2 regions of the Micromonospora sp. NPDC049679 genome follow, and region 1 is predicted to be linked to the other one. Evidence: riboswitches for the same ligand, from Rfam matches in the RefSeq annotation. Region 1 holds a riboswitch; the other holds the start of a gene.
What was found. Region 1 has a riboswitch for thiamine pyrophosphate ahead of thiE (thiamine phosphate synthase). Riboswitches for the same ligand answer to the same signal wherever they lie in the genome.
Positions count from the first base shown of each region.

Region 2: it holds a riboswitch for thiamine pyrophosphate, as region 1 does, so the genes downstream of both, AB0J06_RS17235 (ECF transporter S component) here and thiE (thiamine phosphate synthase) in region 1, are expected to answer to the same signal.

Region 1 is NZ_JBFANZ010000020.1:1,381-11,383, forward strand. It holds gene AB0J06_RS15165 (ATP-binding cassette domain-containing protein) at 1-1,591, shown strand, start outside; gene AB0J06_RS15170 (aldo/keto reductase) at 1,641-2,585, shown strand; TPP riboswitch at 2,941-3,049, shown strand; partial or broken gene thiE (thiamine phosphate synthase) at 3,043-3,675, shown strand; gene thiO (glycine oxidase ThiO) at 3,747-4,859, shown strand; gene thiS (sulfur carrier protein ThiS) at 4,850-5,050, shown strand; gene AB0J06_RS15190 (thiazole synthase) at 5,047-5,826, shown strand; gene AB0J06_RS15195 (thiamine phosphate synthase) at 5,823-6,470, shown strand; gene thiD (bifunctional hydroxymethylpyrimidine kinase/phosphomethylpyrimidine kinase) at 6,467-7,258, shown strand; gene thiC (phosphomethylpyrimidine synthase ThiC) at 7,279-8,871, shown strand; gene AB0J06_RS15210 (roadblock/LC7 domain-containing protein) at 9,242-9,652, shown strand; gene AB0J06_RS15215 (uroporphyrinogen-III synthase) at 9,760-10,003, opposite strand, start outside.
Region 2 is NZ_JBFANZ010000024.1:43,586-53,588, reverse strand. It holds gene recO (DNA repair protein RecO) at 1-2, shown strand, start outside; gene AB0J06_RS17275 (isoprenyl transferase) at 11-826, shown strand; gene AB0J06_RS17270 (HAD hydrolase-like protein) at 854-1,564, opposite strand; gene AB0J06_RS17265 (MTH1187 family thiamine-binding protein) at 1,561-1,857, opposite strand; gene AB0J06_RS17260 (hypothetical protein) at 2,114-2,377, shown strand; gene AB0J06_RS17255 (hypothetical protein) at 2,585-3,085, opposite strand; gene AB0J06_RS17250 (PHP domain-containing protein) at 3,085-4,794, opposite strand; gene AB0J06_RS17245 (energy-coupling factor transporter transmembrane component T) at 4,914-5,714, opposite strand; gene AB0J06_RS17240 (ATP-binding cassette domain-containing protein) at 5,720-7,144, opposite strand; gene AB0J06_RS17235 (ECF transporter S component) at 7,263-7,853, opposite strand; TPP riboswitch at 7,929-8,033, opposite strand; gene AB0J06_RS17230 (permease) at 8,256-9,260, shown strand; gene AB0J06_RS17225 (TIGR03943 family protein) at 9,257-10,003, shown strand, end outside.

The DNA.
Region 1 (10,003 bases):
GCGCAAGGTGGCGCTGGTCGGCCCCAACGGCGCCGGGAAGACGACGCTGCTGCGGATGGTCGCGGGTGACCTGCCGGTGCGCGCCGGTGCGATCGCGCGGGCGGGTGGGCTGGGTGTGATGCGCCAGTTCATCGGGATGATCGGCGACGACCGTACCCTCAACGATCTCGCGCTTTCGATTTCCCCGCCCCCGCTGCGCGCGGCGGGGGAGCGGGTCGCCGCGGCGGAGGCGGCGCTGCACGCCGCCGAGATCCGCGGCAAGTTCAGCACCGCGGCCGGCAAGGCGCAGCTGGCGTACGCGGACGCGCTCGCCGCGTGGGGCGAGACCGGCGGCTACGAGGCGGAGGTCGTCTTCGACACGGTCTCCACCATCGTGCTCGAGCAGCCGTGGGAGGCGACGCGGGAGCGACCGGTCCGGACGCTCTCCGGCGGCCAGCAGAAACGCTTCGCCCTGGAGATGCTGCTGCGCGGCACCGACGAGGTGCTGCTCCTCGACGAGCCGGACAACTTCCTCGACGTGCCCGGCAAGCGCTGGCTGGAGGGGCGGCTGCGCGAGTCCGCCAAGTCGGTCCTCTACGTGTCGCATGACCGGGAGCTGCTCGCCCAGACCGCCGACCGGGTCGTCGCCGTCGAAGGGGGGAGCGCCTGGGTGCATCCCGGCAGCTTCACGACCTGGCACGAGGCCCGGGTCGCCCGGCACGACCGGCTGGAGGAACAGCGGCGCCGCTGGGACGAGGAGCACCAGAAGCTGCGCGAGCTGATGCTGATGTACAAGCAGAAGGCGGCGTACAACGACGGGCTGGCCTCCCGCTATCAGGCCGCGCAGACCCGGCTGCGCAAGTTCGAGGAGGTCGGGCCGCCGCCGTCGCCGCCGAAGGACCAGGCGCTGCGCATGCGGCTGACCGGCGGCCGCACCGGCAAGCGGGCGGTGATGTGCGAGCAGGTCGAACTGCACGGGTTGACCTATCCGTTCGACCTGGAGATCTGGTACGGCGACCGGGTGGCGGTGCTCGGTGCCAACGGGACGGGGAAGTCGCACTTCCTCCGGCTGCTGGCGCGCGGTGGCACCGATCCCGACGTGTCGAACACCCCTGTCGCCGGAGGCGCCTCCCTCACGCCGGTCGCACACGAGGGGGTCGTCCGGCTCGGCGCGCGGGTCCGTCCCGGCCACTTCTCGCAGACCCACGACCGCCCGGAGCTGCTCGACAAGACCCTTGTGGAGGTGCTGTGGCGCGGTGACGATCACCGGGCCGGGATGGACCGGCACGCCAGCATGGGTGTGTTGAGCAGGTACGAGCTCGCAGCCCAGGGCGACCAGCGTTTCGGGACGCTCTCCGGCGGCCAGCAGGCCCGCTTCCTGGTCCTGCTGCTGGAGCTCTCCGGGGCGACCCTGCTCCTGCTCGACGAGCCCACCGACAACCTCGACCTGGCCTCCGCCGAAGCGCTCGAAGAGGGGCTGCGGGCATTCGAGGGAACCGTTGTCGCTGTGACCCATGACCGGTGGTTCTCCCGATCCTTCGACCGCTTCGTGCTCTTCCGGGGTGACGGTGAGGTGGTCGAGGTCCCGGAACCGGTCTGGGACGTCGGGTGAACGGCGGCAGCGCGGCGCGCGGTTGCATAGGGTTCCTCGTGTGACTGACATGACCTATCGCCGGATGGGCGACTCCGGCCTCGTGGTGTCCGTCGTCGGCGTCGGCTGCAACAACTTCGGCCGCCGGCTCGATCTCGACGGCACCCGCGCCGTGGTCGACGCCGCGCTGGAGGTGGGAATCAACTTCTTCGACACCGCCGATATCTACGGCGAGCCGCACGGCGCGTCGGAGGAGCAGCTCGGCGCCGCCCTCAAGGGGCGACGGGACGATGTGGTGGTGGCGACCAAGTTCGGCATGGCGATGGAGGGACTGAACGGGCGCGACTTCGGCGCTCGCGGCGCGCGGCGGTATGTCGGCCGGGCCGTCGAGGCGTCGCTGCGCCGGCTCGACACCGACTACATCGACCTCTATCAGATGCACGAACCCGACCCCGGCACGCCGATCGAGGAGACCCTGGCCGCCCTGGACGATCTGGTGCACGCCGGAAAGGTGCGCTATCTCGGCTGCTCCAACTTCGCCGGCTGGCAGATCGCCGACGCCGACTGGACCGCCCGCTCCGGCGGCCTGACCCGGTTCGTGAGCGCCCAGAACCACTACAACCTGATCAACCGGGCGGTGGAGGGCGAGGTGCTGCCCGCCTGCGAGCGCTTCGGGCTCGGCATGCTGCCGTTCTTCCCGCTCGCCAACGGGCTGCTCACCGGGAAGTACAAGCGCGGTGGCCAGCCGCCGGAGGGGAGCCGGCTGGCGGCCGGCGGCCGGTACGCGGAGCGGCTCGCGGCGGCGCCGTGGGACACCATCGAGGCGATCGGGGCGTTCGCCGCCGAGCGCGGACGGTCCATTCTGGACGTGGCGATCGGCGGGCTGGCCGCGAAGCCGGCCGTCACGTCCGTCATCGCCGGCGCGACCAGGCCGGACCAGGTGCGGGCGAATGCCGCGGCCGGCGCGTGGCAGCCCTCGGCCGACGACATGGCGGCGCTCAACGCCATCGGATGAGCGCATGCCCGACCGGGCCGGAGATCCCAGCTGTCGACTCGTACCGCTACGAGTCCGCGGCAAGCTGGCCAGCGCAACCGGCCGGACGCTGAAGCCGACGTCCGCCATGCGCCACAAGCAGATCACCGGGACGGTGATCGGGGTGAAGACCGGCCACACGGACGGGCGCACGACGAGCGCAGCCGTGACCGTCCGGTAGCAACTCTTCGAGAAGGCTGTGCCGGGGCGCCGGCCGCCCCGCTCAGCAGCGGAGTCGTCTTGCAGGATTCGGTGTTGCGTGCGGCTGACACAACCGGGGCTGGAAAGTGAGAGCCGGCCCTTTACGGGACCGTGACGGTCGCCGTAGTGTGACAGGCAAGTAACCCACGGGAGCCCGGTGGACCGGGCTGAGAGGGGGGCTGCAGCCCCCGACCGTCGAACCTGATCCGGGTAATGCCGGCGCAGGGAGGAGTTTGCCGTGCCGTCCCTGGGACGTCTGCATCTCATCACCGACACCCGACCCGGGCGTGACCCGCTCGCCGTGCTCCGCGCCGCTCTCGCCGGCGCCCACGCGGCGTCCGCTGTGGAGCAACTGGTCGTGCAGGTCCGGGTCGAGGACCCGGCCACCGATCGGGAGACCTACGAGCTGGCCACGCGCGTCGTGGACCTCTGCGCGGAGGCCGGGGCGAGCTGTCTGATCAACGACCGGCTGCACATCGCGCTCGCGGTCGGCGCCGCCGGCGGCCACGTCGGCGCGCTCGACCTGCCGGTCGACGCGGCCCGGCGGGTGCTCGGCCCGACCGCGCTGCTCGGGGCGACGGCCCGTGCCGCCGGGGCGGCACGGGCGGCCGTCGCGGCGGGCGCCGACTACCTCGGTGTGGGGCCCTGCTACCCGACATCCACCAAGGACGGGCTGCCCGCGCCGATCGGCCCACGTGGGGTGCGCGAGGTGACCGGCGCGGTCGACGTACCGGTCATCGCCATCGGGGGAGTCACCATCGACCGGGTGCCGGACCTGATCGCCGCCGGCGCGCACGGGGTGGCGGTGGTGGGGGCGGTCGCCGCCGCCACCGATCCGGCCCGCGCGACGGCGGACCTGCTCACCGCGCTGCTGGCAGCGGACCCACCACGTGCGGCCAGAGACGATGAGAAGGGGCCCCGCCGTACGGACGGGGCCGGGGCGTGAGCGGCACGGCGGACGTGGCGGTGATCGGGGCCGGCCCGGTCGGGCTGGCCATCGCGTGGCGTTGCGCCGAACGTGGCATGCGGGTCGTGGTGCGCGACCCGGCGCCCGGTTCGGGGGCATCCGCGGTCGCGGCCGGCATGCTCGCCCCGGTCGCGGAGGCCTACTTCGGCGAAGAGCCGCTCACCCGGTTACTCGTCGGGTCTGCGGCCCGCTGGCCCCGCTTCGCCGCCGACCTGCACGCGGCGAGCGGGATGGACCTCGGCTATCGGGCCGAGGGCACGCTCGTGGTCGCGCTGACCGGGGACGACCTCGCCGAGGCGGAGCGGCTCTGGACGTACCAGACGGGGCTCGGCCTGCCGATCACCCCGCTGCGCCCGGCGGCGCTGCGCGAGCGTGAGCCGCTGCTCGCGCCGCGGCTGCGCGGCGGCGCGTACGCGCCCGGCGATCACCAGGTCGACCCGCGTCGGCTGGTCCCGGCGCTACGGGCCGCGCTCGACGGGGCCGGCGTGCCGGTGCGCCCGGAGGCGGTCGGCGCACTGTCCACAGTTGACGCGCGGGTCGTCGTCGTGGCGGCCGGCTGCGGCACGGCGCCGCTGACCGGCCTACCGATCCGACCGGTGAAGGGGCAGATCCTGCGGCTGCGCGCGCCGGGCGGCGCCCCGCCCGGCTTCCTCCACGTGATCCGGGGGTACGCCGACGGCCGGCACGTCTACCTCGTGCCGCGTGCGGACGGGGAAGTGGTCGTGGGCGCCACCGTCGAGGAGCGTGGCGACTGCGCGGTGACGGCCTCGGCGGTGCTGGAGCTGCTGCGCGCGGCCGCCGCCCTGCTGCCGGAGATCGCCGAGTACGAGCTGGTGGAGGCGCGGGCCGGGCTGCGCCCGGGCACCCCCGACAACGCGCCCGTTCTCGGCGCGCTGCCCGACCGGCCCGGCGTGATCGTGGCGGCCGGCCACTACCGGCACGGGATCGTCCTGACGCCGGTGACCGCCGAGCTGATCGCCGATCTCGTGTCGACCGGCGTGCCCGATCCGGCGCTCGCGCCGTTCGGGCCGGGCCGGTTCCTGTCGTCCCGTTTCCTGCGAGGAGAGGCGGATTCCGGGTGGAACTGACGGTCAACGGAATCGGGCGGGCGGTGCCCACCGGCGCCACGGTGGCCGACGTGGTCGCCGAGATCACCACCGAGAGCCGGGGCGTGGCGGTCGCGGTCAACGGCGAGGTCGTGCCGCGGGGCGGGTGGCCGGCCGCCGTGTTGCGCGACGGCGACCAGGTCGAGGTGCTCACCGCCGCGCAGGGCGGGTGACCGGCATGGCGTTCGTCGTGGCCGGGGAGACGTTCGGCTCCCGCCTGATCCTCGGCACCGGTGGCGTGGCCAACCTGCGTGTGCTGGAGGCGGCGATCCGCGCCTCGCGGACGGAGCTGGTGACCGTGGCGCTGCGCCGGGTCGACGCCGCCGCGACCATGAACGGCGGCCTGCTCGAGCTGCTCGAGCGGTGCGGGGTGCGGCTGCTGCCCAACACCGCCGGCTGCTACACAGCGACGGAGGCGGTGAAGGTCGCGCACCTGGCACGCGAGGCCTTCGGGACCACCTGGGTCAAGCTCGAGGTGATCGGCGACGAGCGCACCCTCCTGCCCGACGGGGTGGAGTTGCTGACCGCCGCCGGGCAACTGGTGGCCGACGGGTTCACCGTGCTGCCGTACACATCGGACGATCCGGTGCTCGCCCGCCGGCTCGCCGACGCCGGCTGCGCGGCGGTGATGCCGGCGGGCGCCCCGATCGGATCGGGGCTCGGCATCAGCAATCCGCACCACATCCGGCTGATCCGGCAGACCGTCGACGTGCCGGTGATCCTCGACGCCGGCATCGGAACCGCCTCCGACGCCGCCCTCGCCATGGAGTTGGGCTGCGACGCGGTGCTGCTCGCCAGCGCGGTGACCCGGGCCGCGGATCCGCCGCGGATGGCCGCGGCGATGCGGCACGCCGTCGAGGCGGGGTGGCTGGCCGCGCACGCCGGACGGATCGCCAAACGCTTCCACGCGCTGGCCTCCACCCCGGACGACGGGCGGCCGGAGCTGTGACGACTCCGGTCGGGATCGTCGTCGTCACCGACCGTCGGCTCGCCCGGCGACCGCTCGTCGAGGTGGTGGCGGCGGCCGTCGACGGGGGCGCGCGCTGGGTCGTGCTCCGGGAGAAGGATCTCCCGCGCGACGAGCGCGCCGCGCTCGCCGACGGCCTGCGGGCGCTGCTCGCGCCCGTCGCCGGAACGCTCATCGTCGCCGGGCCGGATCCGCTGGGCGGCGATGCCGTGCACCTGGCGGCCGCAGGCCCGTACCCGCCGCCCGCCCTGCCGCTGGTCGGCCGCTCCTGTCATGACGCGACCGAGCTGCGCCGGCTGTCTACCGAGAGCTACGTGACGGTGTCGCCGGTCTTCCCGACGCCGTCCAAGCCCGGATACGGCCCGATCCTCGGCCCGCAGGGGTTGGCCCGCCTCGTCCGGTGCAGTCCCGTGCCGGTGCTCGCGCTCGGTGGCGTCGCCTCCGCCGAACAGGCTGTCGCGTGCGTCGCGGCGGGGGCCGCCGGCGTGGCGGTCATGGGTGCCGTGATGCGATCCCGCGATCCGGCTGAACTTGTCCGGGGACTCTCCCGTTTCACAGGGTGTGTCGCGCCCCCCACGCTTCGTGCTACCGCTGGGGGGAGCCAACCCAGGGAGGTTCACCCATGACGCCACCGATGGTGCTCACGATCGCCGGATCCGATTCCGGGGCCGGTGCCGGAATCCAGGCAGATCTGAAGGTCTTCGCGGCTCTCCGGCTTTACGGCACATCGGTCATCACGGCGACGACGGCGCAGAACACCCGGGGGGTGCACGACGTCTTCCCGATGCCGGGAAACGTCGTCTCCGCCCAACTGACCGCCGTCCTGGAGGACATGCCGCCGCGCGCCGCGAAGGTCGGGATGCTCGCCACGGCGGAGGCCGCCGCGGCGGTCGGCGCCAAGGCGCGCGCCGGGTTGCTGCCCAACCTCGTCATCGACCCCGTGCTCGAGTCGTCCAGCGGGCGCCGGCTCGGGGTGGTCAGCGCGATCGAGCGGCTGCTGCCGCACGCGACCGTCATCACCCCCAACCGCGAGGAGGCGTCCGCGCTCGTCGGCTGGTCGGTCGCCACCCCGGCCGACATGGCCGGCGCCGCCGCGCAACTCGCTTCCAACGGGCCGAAGTACGTGGTGGTCACCGGTGGCGACATGGTGGCCGGCGAGGACGCTGTGGACGCCGTCTGGACCGACGCGGGGGCGCGGTTCCTGCACTATCCGCGGGTCGTCACCCGCAACAACCACGGCACCGGGTGCACCTTCTCGGCCGCGATCGCCGCCCGGCTCGCGCTCGGCGACGCGGTGCCGGAAGCCCTGGTGTTCGCCAAGGAGTACGTCGCCCGCGCGCTGATCGGCGCGCGTGACTGGAAGCTGGGCGGCGGTCAAGGGCCGTTGGATCATTTCGGCTGGTCATCGGCCTGATCTAGATGAGGGAGGCTGTCATGGAGGCTCGGCGCAGGGTGTACGTGGAGGGGACGCGACCGGATATCCGGGTGCCGTTCGCGGAGGTGGTGCTGACCGGCGACAACCCGCCGGTGCGGCTCTACGACACCGCGGGTCCGGGCTCCGACCCCGCGGTGGGCCTGCCGCCGCTGCGCGGCCCGTGGATCGCCGCGCGGGGTGATGTGGCGCCGGCGCGAGGGGCGGGCACGCCGCTGGTGGGAGCGGCCGGTCGCCGGCCGACGCAGTTGGCGTACGCGCGGTCCGGCCAGGTGACGCCGGAGATGGAGTTCGTGGCGCTGCGCGAGGGCGTGTCACCGGAGCTCGTCCGGCAGGAGATCGCGGCGGGGCGCGCGGTGCTGCCGGCGAACGTCAACCATCCCGAGTCGGAGCCGATGATCATAGGCAGCAGTTTCCTGGTGAAGGTCAACGCCAACATCGGCACCTCCGCGGTGACCTCGTCGGTCGCGGAGGAGGTGGAGAAGCTGACCTGGGCCACCCGCTGGGGCGCCGACACGGTCATGGATCTCTCCACCGGCAAGCGGATCCACGAGACGCGCGAGGCCATCGTCCGCAACTCCCCGGTGCCGATCGGCACCGTGCCGATCTACCAGGCGTTGGAGAAGGTGGGCGGCGACCCGGTCGAGCTCTCCTGGGAGGTCTTCCGGGACACCGTCATCGAGCAGGCCGAGCAGGGCGTGGACTACATGACCGTGCACGCCGGCGTGCTCATGCGCTATGTGCCGCTCGCCGTCGCGCGGGTCACCGGCATCGTCTCGCGCGGCGGATCGATCATGGCGGCGTGGTGCCTGGCGCACCACGAGGAGAACTTCCTCTACACCCACTTCGCCGAGCTCTGCGAGATCCTCGCCCGCTACGACATCACCTTCTCCCTCGGCGACGGCCTGCGTCCCGGCTCGATCGCGGACGCCAACGACGAGGCGCAGTTCGCCGAGCTGCGCACCCTCGGCGAGCTGACCACGGTGGCCTGGGAACACGACGTGCAGGTGATGATCGAAGGGCCGGGGCACGTCCCGATGCACAAGATCAAGGAGAACGTCGACCTGCAGCAGGAGCTCTGCCACGAGGCGCCGTTCTACACGCTCGGCCCGCTGACCACGGACATCGCCCCCGCGTACGACCACATCACGTCGGCGATCGGCGCCGCGATGATCGGCATGTTCGGCACCGCGATGCTCTGCTACGTCACGCCGAAGGAGCACCTCGGGCTGCCGGACCGCGACGACGTCAAGGCGGGGGTCATCGCCTACAAGATCGCGGCGCACGCGGCGGACCTGGCCAAGGGGCATCCGGGCGCCCAGGCGTGGGACGACGCGCTCTCCAAGGCGCGGTTCGAGTTCCGGTGGGAGGACCAGTTCAACCTGGCGCTCGACCCGGAGACCGCGCGCGCCTACCACGATGCGACGCTGCCGGCCGAACCGGCGAAGACGGCCCACTTCTGCTCGATGTGCGGTCCCAAGTTCTGCTCCATGAAGATCACCCAGGAGCTCAAGGAGTACGCCGAGCGCGGCATGCGGGAGAAGTCGGAGCAGTTCGTGGATTCGGGCGGCAAGGTCTACCTGCCGCTGGCCTGAGTCGTCGTCCGGCCGTGCTGCGTTTGCCGTCCCGCGGCAGGCGCAGCACGACGCGCGTCCCACCTGTCGTCCCAAAATGTGGTCGGATCGCGGGATCGGCCGCGACGGCCGGGAGGGCCGAGGCGGTGACTCGGGCAGTATTTGGGCAGTTCATCAGGTCGTAAATATGAAGCCCGCCGCGGCGGACGGTCATGGATGGGTTCCGGCGACTCTTTTCCTCCATTGAGGAGTCTTCCCAACCGGGTCCGGGTTCTGGTGAAATCTCCGCCGTGTCGCGAGCGGGCGCCCCCGGACACGGGGCGCAGGCGCACCGCGCGGTCGCTCTGCACCGGGCAGAACACCAGCACCCCGACCAAGGAGACCACAGCCGATGAACAGGCCAGCGGCGGCAATCCAGGACATGGGCTGGCTGCTCAGCAGCTTCGCCGACAGCGTGGCGGGGATCGCCCACGTGGTCGCCGTCTCGGCCGACGGACTGCTCCTCGCGTCGTCGCGGGACCTGCCGCCGGATCGCGCCGACCAGCTCGCCGCGATCACCGCGGGGGTCGTCAGCCTGACCGACGGAGCGTCCCGGATGTTCAGCGCCGGTGGGGTGCTCCAGACCGTCATCGAGATGGACAGCGGATACCTGTTCCTGATGTCCATCAGCGACGGCTCGTCCATGGCCGTGCTCGCGGCGCGCAGCTGCGACGTGGGTCAGGTCGGCTACGAAATGGCGCTGCTCGTGGAACGGGTGGGCGCGGCGCTCGTGCCGCTGCCCCGACAGGCCGTCGGGGGCTGAGCCGACGCGACCCCCGGCGCTGGTCCGCGCGTGTGATCCGCGAGTCGTCGCGGGTGGCCGCGATCGAGCCGGTGGAGTGCGCGGCGGGTGAGCCGCGATGACGGAGGTCAGTCGACCGGGAGGCGGTAGCCCCGCTTCACCACGGTCTGCACGATCCCCGGCGTGCCGAGGCGGGCGCGCAGCCGCGCAACGGCCATCTCGACCGCGTGCTCGTCGGCGCCGCGCGGCAGCGTACGCAGCAGGGTCGACCGCGACAGGACGCGGCCCGGCGCGACGGCGAGAGCCCGCAGCACGGACATCGGGCCGGGCGCGAGCGGACGGAGCTCGCCGTCGATGACGGCGGCGTGCCCG
Region 2 (10,003 bases), on a different contig from region 1:
GATCAAGTCCATGAGCCGCCGCGGCGCGCCGCGTCGGCCCACGCCACCCACCCCGCACCCGTCCGGGGCCCGACCCCCGGCGCTCCCCGCCGACAGTCTGCCCCGGCACGTGGCCGTGGTGATGGACGGCAACGGGCGGTGGGCCAAGGAGCGCGGCCTGCCCCGAACGAAGGGGCATGAGCAGGGTGAGTTCTCCCTCTTCGACACGATCGAGGGTGCGATCGAGCTCGGCGTCCCCTACCTCTCCGCGTACGCCTTCTCCACCGAGAACTGGCGGCGCTCGCCGGACGAGGTGCGCTTCCTGATGGGGTTCAACCGCGACGTGATCCGCCGTCGCCGGGACCAGCTCGTCGACCTGGGCGTACGGGTGGTCTGGTCGGGCCGCGCCGGACGGCTCTGGAAGAGCGTGATCTCCGAACTCCAGACCGCGGAGGAGATGTCGCGGGGCAACTCGACGATGACCCTGCAGTTCTGCGTCAACTATGGCGGGCAGGCCGAGATCGCCGACGCGGCCGCCGCGATCGCGCGGGACGTGGCGGCCGGCAAGGTGGACCCGGACAAGGTCAACGAGAAGCTGATCTCGCGCTACCTCTACCACCCCGAGGTGCCCGAGGTCGATCTCTTCCTGCGCCCCTCCGGCGAGCAGCGCACCTCCAACTTCCTGCTCTGGCAGTCGGCGTACGCGGAACTGATCTTCATGGACACGCTCTGGCCGGACTTCGACCGCCGGCACCTCTGGTACGCCTGCGAGCTCTACGCCCAACGCGACCGCCGATTCGGTGGCGCCATCCCGAACCCGGTCCCACCGCCTCCGGCCGGGGGCTGAGCGCAGGGCAACCCGGCCTGCGGAGGCTCAGGGGGCGGCGGCGCCAGCGAGGACGTCCACCACCGCGTCGACCTCGCTCAGATCGTCGAAGACGAGATGCGCCCCCGCCGCCGCCAGCTCAGCCGCGCTCGTGTCGCCGGTCGCCACCCCGATCGCCGTCACGCCGTTGGCGAGGGCGCCCGCCACGTCGTGCACGGTGTCACCGATCACGACAACCTCCGCGTCCGCGAAGCGGCCGTGCCCTCGCTCGGCCAGCATCCGGCAGCGCCGCACCAGGTCGGCCCGGACCAGGTCCTCCCGGCCGTACCCGCCGATCTCGAAGTCGACCGCCGCATGCAGGTCGAAGGCGGTGAGCTTGGCTAACGCCACCGGGGCGATGTTGCCGGTGACCAGCGTCTGTACGACGTGGGGGCGTGCGGCGAGCGCGGTGAGCACCTGCGGCACGCCGGGCAGCACCCGGCCCACGTCGCGGAGCAGGTGCCGGCGGGCGTGGAACTCGTCGGCGTAGACCTGGAAGAACGTCTCCAGGTGCGGCGTGCAGTCGGCGATGCCGTGCAGGGCGAACGCCTCCGCCGCGATGTCCCGGTCGGTGCGCCCGCCCGGATACGGCATCTGCCGCCAGGCGACGCCGGTGACCTTGGTGAACGCCTCGGCGTACGCCAGTTTGGCGACGCCGCCGGTGTGGACCAGCGTCCAGTCGATGTCCCACATCAACAGCCGCCGGGCCGGGGTGTTCACGCGTCGGCCAATCGTGCCTCGAGGTCCACGACTTTGCTGGTCAGACCGTCGGTGACACCCGGCCGGATGTCGGCCTTCAGTACCACGCTGACCCGCGGCGCGTGCGCGGCCACGACGTCGACCGCCCGTTTGACCACCGCCATCACCTCGTCCCACTCGCCCTCGACGAGGGTGAACATGGCATCGGTCTGGTTGGGCAGCCCGGACTCGCGGACGACCCGGACGGCCTCGGCGACCAGGTCACCGACGGACTCGCCCACCCCGAGCGGGGTGATGGAGAAAGCGATCAGCATGACCCGATCCTTGCACTCGGCGAAAACCGGATGTGGTCGCTGGCGTTCTCCGCTACCGTCGTGCGCATGCGTTACTGACGCCCATTCCGTAGACCGTGCCGACCCGCTGCGCTGTGCGCGCGGGCCGTGAGCACGCCGGGCGTCTCTTCTTCCTGCCGTTCCTGGCACCACCGTTCGGTGGCTGGACGTCCGGCATCCCCCTTTCCAGCGCGACCGCCTGCGAGAGCGCGGCATTTCCAGGACAAGGAGGCACCGTATGGCTGCCAAGCGGCACAGCGAAAGCGCCCGCCGGAACGTGGACGCGGGGTTCGCGGTCCACCCCGGCAAGGACGAGATCGAGGGACTGACACCGGGCAAGCCGGTGCGGCTGCCCGCCGTCGCTGACGGCGGCGGCGTGACCGACGCGTGGCAGGCCCCACCGAAGGCCGCGCCGGGATGGCGTGGCACCGATCGGGGCGGGAGCGGCCGGCGTGCACAGGGGGCGCCGCAGGCGCGTCGCTACGCGTTCCGTCGCAGCTGACGGACCGCGCCCCGACCAGGGGTTTCGGGTACGTCCGTAGTCGCTGGAGCGACCACAGACGTACCCGACCTCGTCCGTCGATCAAGGAGTTGCGCGTCGATCAAGGACGTATTCACATGATTGGAGATCAAACCGTGCGCATACGCCCTTGATCGACGAGGCGGACGGGGCGGACGGGGCAGGCGGGGCGGGGCGGGGCAGGGGGGGTTAGTGGCCGGCGCAGCAGGGGGTGGGATTCGGCATCTCGAACGGCGCGATGCGGCCCGGGCGCAACGGCGTCGCGATCAGCGTCAGCTCGCCGTTCCTCCACTGTGGGCGGACGAAATCGCCGGTCTCGATCGCCGTCTCCGGCGCCGCGCGGGCCCCGCCGAGCAGGACCACCTGGTCGATTGCGGTCCGTTCGAGCAGTTCGTCGACACGCACCGTGCCGACCAGGTGTTCGATCCCGGGATAGAGCACCGCGCGGCCGGAGCGGCGGGCCCGGTGTTCGTGGACGGCGAGCGCCGTCCCCTCCCGCAACTCCGGCAGGCCCGGCGGAAGCGGCACCGGGGAGGAGACCGACAGGCTGATCGCCACGTGTGGCCGGGGGGTGCGGACAAGATGCGTGCAGGCCACGAGCCCCGGGAGGCCGAGCGGCCGCACGTTCTCGCGCAGCCAGTGCTCGGCCTCCCGGTCCGTCCCGTGACCGAGACTGATACCCAGGTACATCAGACCGGCAGGATCCAGATCGGGTTCGCGTAGAACCAGAGGTCCTTCCACGGGTCGGCGTCGCCGACCACGTCCATCGCCGGGCCGACCGGGTCGACGCCCGCGCCCAGCAGGCCTGCGGTAGTGCGGTTGCCGTCGGTGCCGCGGACGCGGACGTAGAAGGGCTTGTCGACCTTGCCGAACGAGTAGCTGAACGAGACCTTCGACGAGCCGCGCGCGACCTCGAAGGACTTGACCACCTTCGTGTTCGGGGCGGTGAAGCTGTCCGGGTCGGAGACCGGCCCGCTCACTGCGCCCGCGATCACGTCGACGCGGGCGAGCACCGGCACGAACTGCGCCCAGTTGGGGGTGGTGGCGAGGTCGACGTCGATGGTGAGCTCGACGGACTGGCCGCGGCGGACCCGCATGACACCGCCGAGCGGCGTGCCGGAGTTCGCGCGCCGGTCGCCCGCGACCCGGGTTCGGACGTCGAGGCCCCTGATCAGGCCGCCGTGGTCGACCCAGACCCGCCCCGCGCGGAGCCCGTCCATCACGGCGCGGTATGCGAACGATGTGGCGCCGACGTGGGTACGGCTGTAGTAGCCCGGCCAGAAGTCACCGGCCGTGGTGAGGACCTGGCCGCCGTGTACGGGGTCGTTGTACCTCCCGTTCGCGTTGAAGTCGCTGCCCGGCCCGCGGGTGGCGGAGTCGAGGTAGATGGTGTGCGAGTCGGAGTTGGCCGTCACCCACCAGGCGCGCCCCTCCGCGAGCAGGCTGTCCCAGAGGCCGCCGACCGTGGAGGTCATCCAGTCGAAGCCGCCCCAGGTGCGGTAGCTCTCCAGCGGGTAGCCGGGGAAGGACGCGGCGGACGGGCTCCCCTCGTAGTAGCCGCGGCCACCGCCGGCGCCGTGCGGCTTGGTGATGCCGGCGGCCTGGTGGCCGGGTGCGCCCTCCATGCCGACCGCGACGCTCGGGTCGGCGTCGCGCCAGGCCCGGATCTCGTGAGGGGAGTCGACGCCGCGTCGCGACGGGTGGTTGGCGAGGAAGAGCGCGCCGTCGACGCGCCGCTTGCGGACGGCCTCGCCGAGGAACTTGATGCCGGCGATGGCGAGCGCCTCGTTGGTGGCGCCGGGATCGCTCGCCTTCCTGACCGTACCGTCGTAGGCGTTCTCGAACTCCTTGAGGACGGCCACCTCGTGCTGCCCGGGGTGGACGAAGACGGTGCCGTGCTCGGCGGCCGGGATGTTCCACTCCAGTCCCTGGAAGACCAGCAGGTCGCGCAGTTCGGAGCGGGCCGCCCGGATGTCGGGGTTCACCTTCTCCACGCCGATCTTCGCGTGCGCGTCGGTGCCGTGGTCGGTGACGACCATCCAGTCCAGGCCGTACGCCCGGGCGTGCTGCGCCTGGTCGAGCACCCGGTACATGCCGTCCGGGCTGTACTGCGTGTGGATGTGGTGGTCGCCGGCAAGCCACTGGAAACCGCCGGTGCGCTCCCGGTCGCCGCCCGGCCCTTGCTGGTGGTCGGCCTGCTGGGCGTGGGCGGCGTGCGGTGCGGCGAGCACGGTGGCGGCCGCGCCGGCGCCGAGGAGGCCGGCGTTGCGCAGGAAGCCGCGGCGGGAGAGGTCCGACGGCGCCAGTTCACCGTCGGGCACGGACAGATCAAGAGCGGGGGGTACGTCAGCGCCGGTGGCGTGGTCGTGATCATGGTGGTGATGGTGGCCGTGGCCCATGGGTCGCTCCATGATGGCGGGAGTTCAGGTGCCTTCAATGTGGCGCAACATCAAGAACGGGAGGTGACCTGCTCACAGCCCCTGTGCGAACATGCGGCTGCCGCTACGGGTGGCGGAGATCAGCTGATCAGCGGTCGGAACGTGCCGAGCACGATGCTCACCGTCAACGCGAGCGCCGCCAGCGCGACGGCCCCGGCGACCAACGCCGCGTCGGCGGCGGTGAAGCGCTGCTGGCGGGCGAGCGTACGCGGGGTGCCGGCGTCGAAGCCGCGGGCATCCATCGCGGTGGCGAGCCGGGTGCCGCGCCGGATCGCCCCGACCAGCAGCGCGAACGCGGTGGAGGCGAAGATTCGCAGCCGGGCCAGCGGGTTCCGCCCCGCGTCCACGCCGCGGGCCCGCCGCGCCATCGAGAGCATCTGCCACTCGACCGACAGGAGCGGCAGCAGCCGGAACGCGGCGAGCGCGCCGATCGCGAAGCGCGGCGACGCCTTGGCGTTCTGGATCAGTGCGTCGGCCAGGTCGGTCGGGTCGGTGGTCGCGAAGACCATCACGCCCGGCAGCGCCACCGCGATCACCCGCAGCGCCAGCCCCAGGGCGTCGGCCAGCACGCCGGTGGTCACCGCGACCGGCCCCACGGTGAGCAGGACGGTGCCGGTCCGCTCGGCGGCGAAGAGCACCAGGGTGACCACGATCCCGAGGGCGGATGCCAGCAGCGGCCAGGCCCGGCGGGCGAGCGTCCGGTACCGGACGCCGAAGAGCGGCAGCACGGCCAGCTCGATGGCGATCGCCACGGCGGGCGCGACCGGATCGATGGTGGCGATCAGCGTCAGCGAGAAGAGCAGCGCGGCGGCGAGCTTGGCAACCGGATTGCGCCGGGCCAGCGGGGCATTGTTGTCGGCGACGGGGGCCCCGCGCGGCAGCTCCGTCACCGCGTCACGCTCCGGTCCAGGGTCACGGTCCGGTCGGCCAGCGCGGCGACGAAGTCCGCGTCGTGGGTGACCGTGACGATGCCGTGACCGGCGTCGCGCAGCGCGGCGAGCAGCTCGACCAGCTCGATCCAGGTCCGCCGGTCCTGACCGAAGGTCGGCTCGTCCAGCACGAGCAGCCGGGGGGCGGTGGCAAGCGCCGTGGCGACGCTCAGCCGCCGCGCCTCGCCACCGGAGAGGGTGTACGGGTTGGCGCCGGCGAGCCGGTCCAGTCGTAGCCGCCCCAGCAGCTCGTCCACGATGGATCTGGTCTCCGTCTCCGATCGCCCGGTGCGGCGGGGACCGAGTGCCAGCTCGTCGAAGACGGTGCTGGTGACGAACTGGTGCTCGGGATCCTGGAAGACCGAGCCGATCCGGCGGGTCAGCGCGGGCGCCCGCCAGCGGTGCGGGGGAGTGGCCGCGTCCCGTCCGGCCAGGGTGGTCGAGGCGCTGACCCCTCCGGCGCCCGGCTTGAGCAGCCCGCCGAGCAGGAGCGCCAGCGTCGACTTGCCGGCGCCGTTCGGGCCGAGGACGGCGAGCGCCTCGTTGGCCCGTACGGTCAGGTCTGTCGGCGCCAACCGGGGCGGCAGCCCGAGCCCCTCGGCGGCGAGCAGCGGATCGCCCGGGGCGGTGCGCGCCGGCCGTGGCGTCACGGGTCGGCCGGGCACCCAGACGCCGGCGGCGGCCAGCGTCTCGCCGTGCCGGTCGAAGACCGCGTCCGGCGTGCCGTCGGCGCTGATCCCGCCGCCCGGCGCGAGGACCACCACCCGGTCGACCAGCGGGAGCGCCTCGGCGACCCGGTGCTCGACGAGGATCAGGGTGGTGTCGGGGCGGAGCGCGGTCGCGATCGCCTCGCGGACCAGGATCGCGCCCACGGGGTCGAGGTTGGCGGTCGGTTCGTCGAGCAGCAGGAGGTCCGGCCGGAGTGCGAGGGCCCCGGCCAGTGCGAGGCGTTGCTGTTCGCCGCCCGAGAGCGCGGCGGTCGGGCGGTCGCGGCCGTACGGGAAACCGACCCGGCGCAGCGCCTCGTCGACCCGTGGCCAGATCTCGTCCGCCGGGACGCCCCGGTTCTCCAGCCCGAACGCGACGTCGTCGCCGGAGCGGGCCATCACCAGCTGCGTCTCCGGGTCCTGGAAGACGATGCCGACCCGTTCGCGCGCCTTGCGCGGGTCCAGCCCGTCGATCTCGACGAGGCCCTCCTGTTCCCCGGAGTCCTCGGGGAGCAGCCCGGCGAGCGCGGCGAGCAGGGTGCTCTTGCCGGCTCCGGAGGGGCCGAGCAGCAGGACGCGTTCGCCGTGCTCGATGCGCAGGTCGGCGCCGCGTACGGCCCAGGCCTTGCGACCGGCGTGCCGCCACCCGAATCCGCGCAGCTCAACCGCGCCCACGCCGGCTCCCTTCCCTCGCGCGCCCGGTCCCATCCCCGTCGATCATGAAGTTGTCGCCCGTGCGGGCCGGTTCCCGGGCGACAACTTCATGATCGACGTGTGCATGTGGAGGTGGGGGTCAGACGGCGGCGCGGTCGCGGCCGGCGGGGAAGCGGTCCAGGACGCCGGTCTGGGCCAGCGCCCGGGTCAGTGCCCACCCGCCCATGCCGGCGATCAGCGCGGCGCTGATCACGGTGATCACGAGGTACGGGAGCCGCACGGTCGCGAAGTCGTAGGCGTAGTAGTACCGGACCTGGTCGAACATGGCGGCGGCGAGGCCGGCGAGGGCGCCGGCCAGGGTGGCGACCGGCAGCCGGAACGAGCGGTAGCCGACGGCGAGGAACGCCAGTTCGGCGCCGAGGCCCTGAGCCAGGCCCTGCATGATCACCACGGTGCCCCACTGGCTGCCGAGTAGCGCGGAGATGAGTGCGGCGAGCAGCTCGCAGTAGACCGCCGCGCCCGGCTTGCGGATCACCAGCCCGCCCAGCACGGCCGGCAGCAGCCAGACGCCGTAGATGACGGCCTGCGCCGGCGGGAAGAACGTGAACGCCGCCTCGGTGGCGGACCAGACGAAGCCCCAGGCCCAGAAGACCACGCCGAAGGCGACGGCGAGGATCGAGGCGATGACGATGTCCAGCGTGCGCCAGCGGCTGCTGGTGGGTTGACTCATTATGTTGGCTCCCAGTCCTCTATCGAACCAGGAGAAGACGCACGCCATGACCGTGATGCCTCGGTCATGGCGCGGCTGGAGAATCGACCGAACTCCCTGCGCTGGCATTACCCAGATCAGGTTCGAGGGTCTGCGGTGTCACCCGCACTCTCAGCGCTGTGCGCTCCCCTGTCGGATGTGAAGTTGTCTCGCTGACGCTAGCACCCGGGGCGCGGACGCGAACAGCCTGGTAAACCGCGCGGTGCGCCGCTTGGCCGCGGTGTCCGGGTTAAGGTGGTCTGCCCGCCCGAGTCCGTCGAGCCAAGGGGACAAGCTGTTGTGACCTCCGCCGACCCCACGGCCACCCGGCCCGGCGTCGCGGGCGACGAGATCGAATGGACGATCCCGCCCGCCGACCCCGCGGTGCCGGTCGCGGCGCCCCCCGATGACCCGGAGCCGCCGCGTCGACGGCTCTTCGGCGACCGCGTCGGATCGGTCGAGGTCCTCGCCGTCCTGCTGATCCTGCTGGTCGTCTTCCGTGCGCAGGTGGCGAGCCTGATCTCCGACCCGCGCCTGCAGACCTGGACCACCGTCTTCGTGTCGGTGATGGTGCAGGCGATGCCGTTCCTCGTCTTCGGGGTGGTGCTCTCGGCCGTCATCGCGGTCTTCGTGCCCCGGTCGTTCTGGGCGAAGGCGCTGCCGAAGCACCCCGCCCTCGCCGTGCCGGTCGCCAGCTGCGCCGGGGTGGTGCTGCCCGGCTGCGAATGCGGGTCCGTGCCGATCGCCGGATCGCTGATCCGCCGCGGGGTCACCCCCGCCGCCGCGCTGGCGTTCCTGCTGGCCGCGCCGGCGATCAACCCGATCGTGCTGACGGCGACCGCGGTCGCCTTTCCCGACAACCCCGAGATGGTGGTTGGTCGCGGGGTCGCGAGCCTGATCGTCGCGATGGTGATGGGCTGGCTGTGGCTGCGGCTCGGCCGCGCCGAGTGGATCAGACTGCCGCACCGGCCCGACCTCGACGACCTGTCTCGGGGCCGGGCATTCTGGGCGGCGGTACGGCACGACGTCATGCACGCGGGCGGCTTCCTCGTGATCGGCGCGATGGCGGCGGCCGCCATCAACGTCCTCGTTCCCGAGGTGTGGTTGCAGCGGCTCGCCGACAACCCGGTGCTGTCGGTGATCGCCCTCGCGGTGCTCGCCGTGCTGCTCTCCATCTGCTCCGAGGCCGACGCGTTCGTCGCCGCGTCGCTCTCCCAGTTCTCGCTCACCTCGCGGCTGGTCTTCCTGGTGGTCGGGCCGATGGTCGACCTGAAACTGATCTCGATGCAGGCCGGCACGTTCGGCCGTCGGTTCGCGCTGCGGTTCGCGCCGGCGACGTTCGCGATCGCGGTGCTGGTCGCCGTCGCGGTGGGAGGGGTGCTGCTGTGAACCGGCAGGCTCAGGGCGTCGTGCTGCTGCTGCTCGGCGGCGCCGTGGTCAAGGCGAGCGTCACCGACATGTACCTGCGCTACGTCAAGGAGGGGCTGCGCCCGTTCCTGATCATCGCGGGTCTGCTGCTGGTCGCCGCCGCGGTGATGACGCTCTTCTACGATCTCCGCCGCCGGCCGGCACCCGCGTCGGGCGGGACGGCCGGTGACGGTCCGGTCGACCCCGGGAGCGCCGGGGATGACCACGGGCACGACCACGGCGGTCGCGGACACCACGAGCCGCGGGTGGGTTGGCTGCTGATCCTGCCGGTGCTCGGCCTGCTGCTGGTCGCTCCACCGGCGCTCGGGTCGTACGCGGCCGGTCAGGCCGGCACCGCCCTCTCCAGCCAGCAGGTCTCCGACTATCCGCCGCTTCCCGACGGTGATCCGGCGAAGGTCAGCGTCCTGGACTACGCGTCCCGGGCGATCTTCGACAAGGGCGCCTCGCTCGGGCAGCGCCGGGTCCAGCTCACCGGCTTCGTGGCCACCGGGCCGGACGGGCAGCCGATGTTGGCGCGGATCATCCTCTCGTGCTGCGCCGCCGACGGGCGCCCCATCAAGGTGGGGCTGGACGGCAACGCGCCGGGCGGCCTCGCCCCGGACACCTGGGTCGAGGTGATCGGCGCTTACACCGACCGCACCGGCACCGACCCGGTCAACGGCGAGGGCATTCCCTACCTGAAGGTGGAGACGTGGCGGGAGATC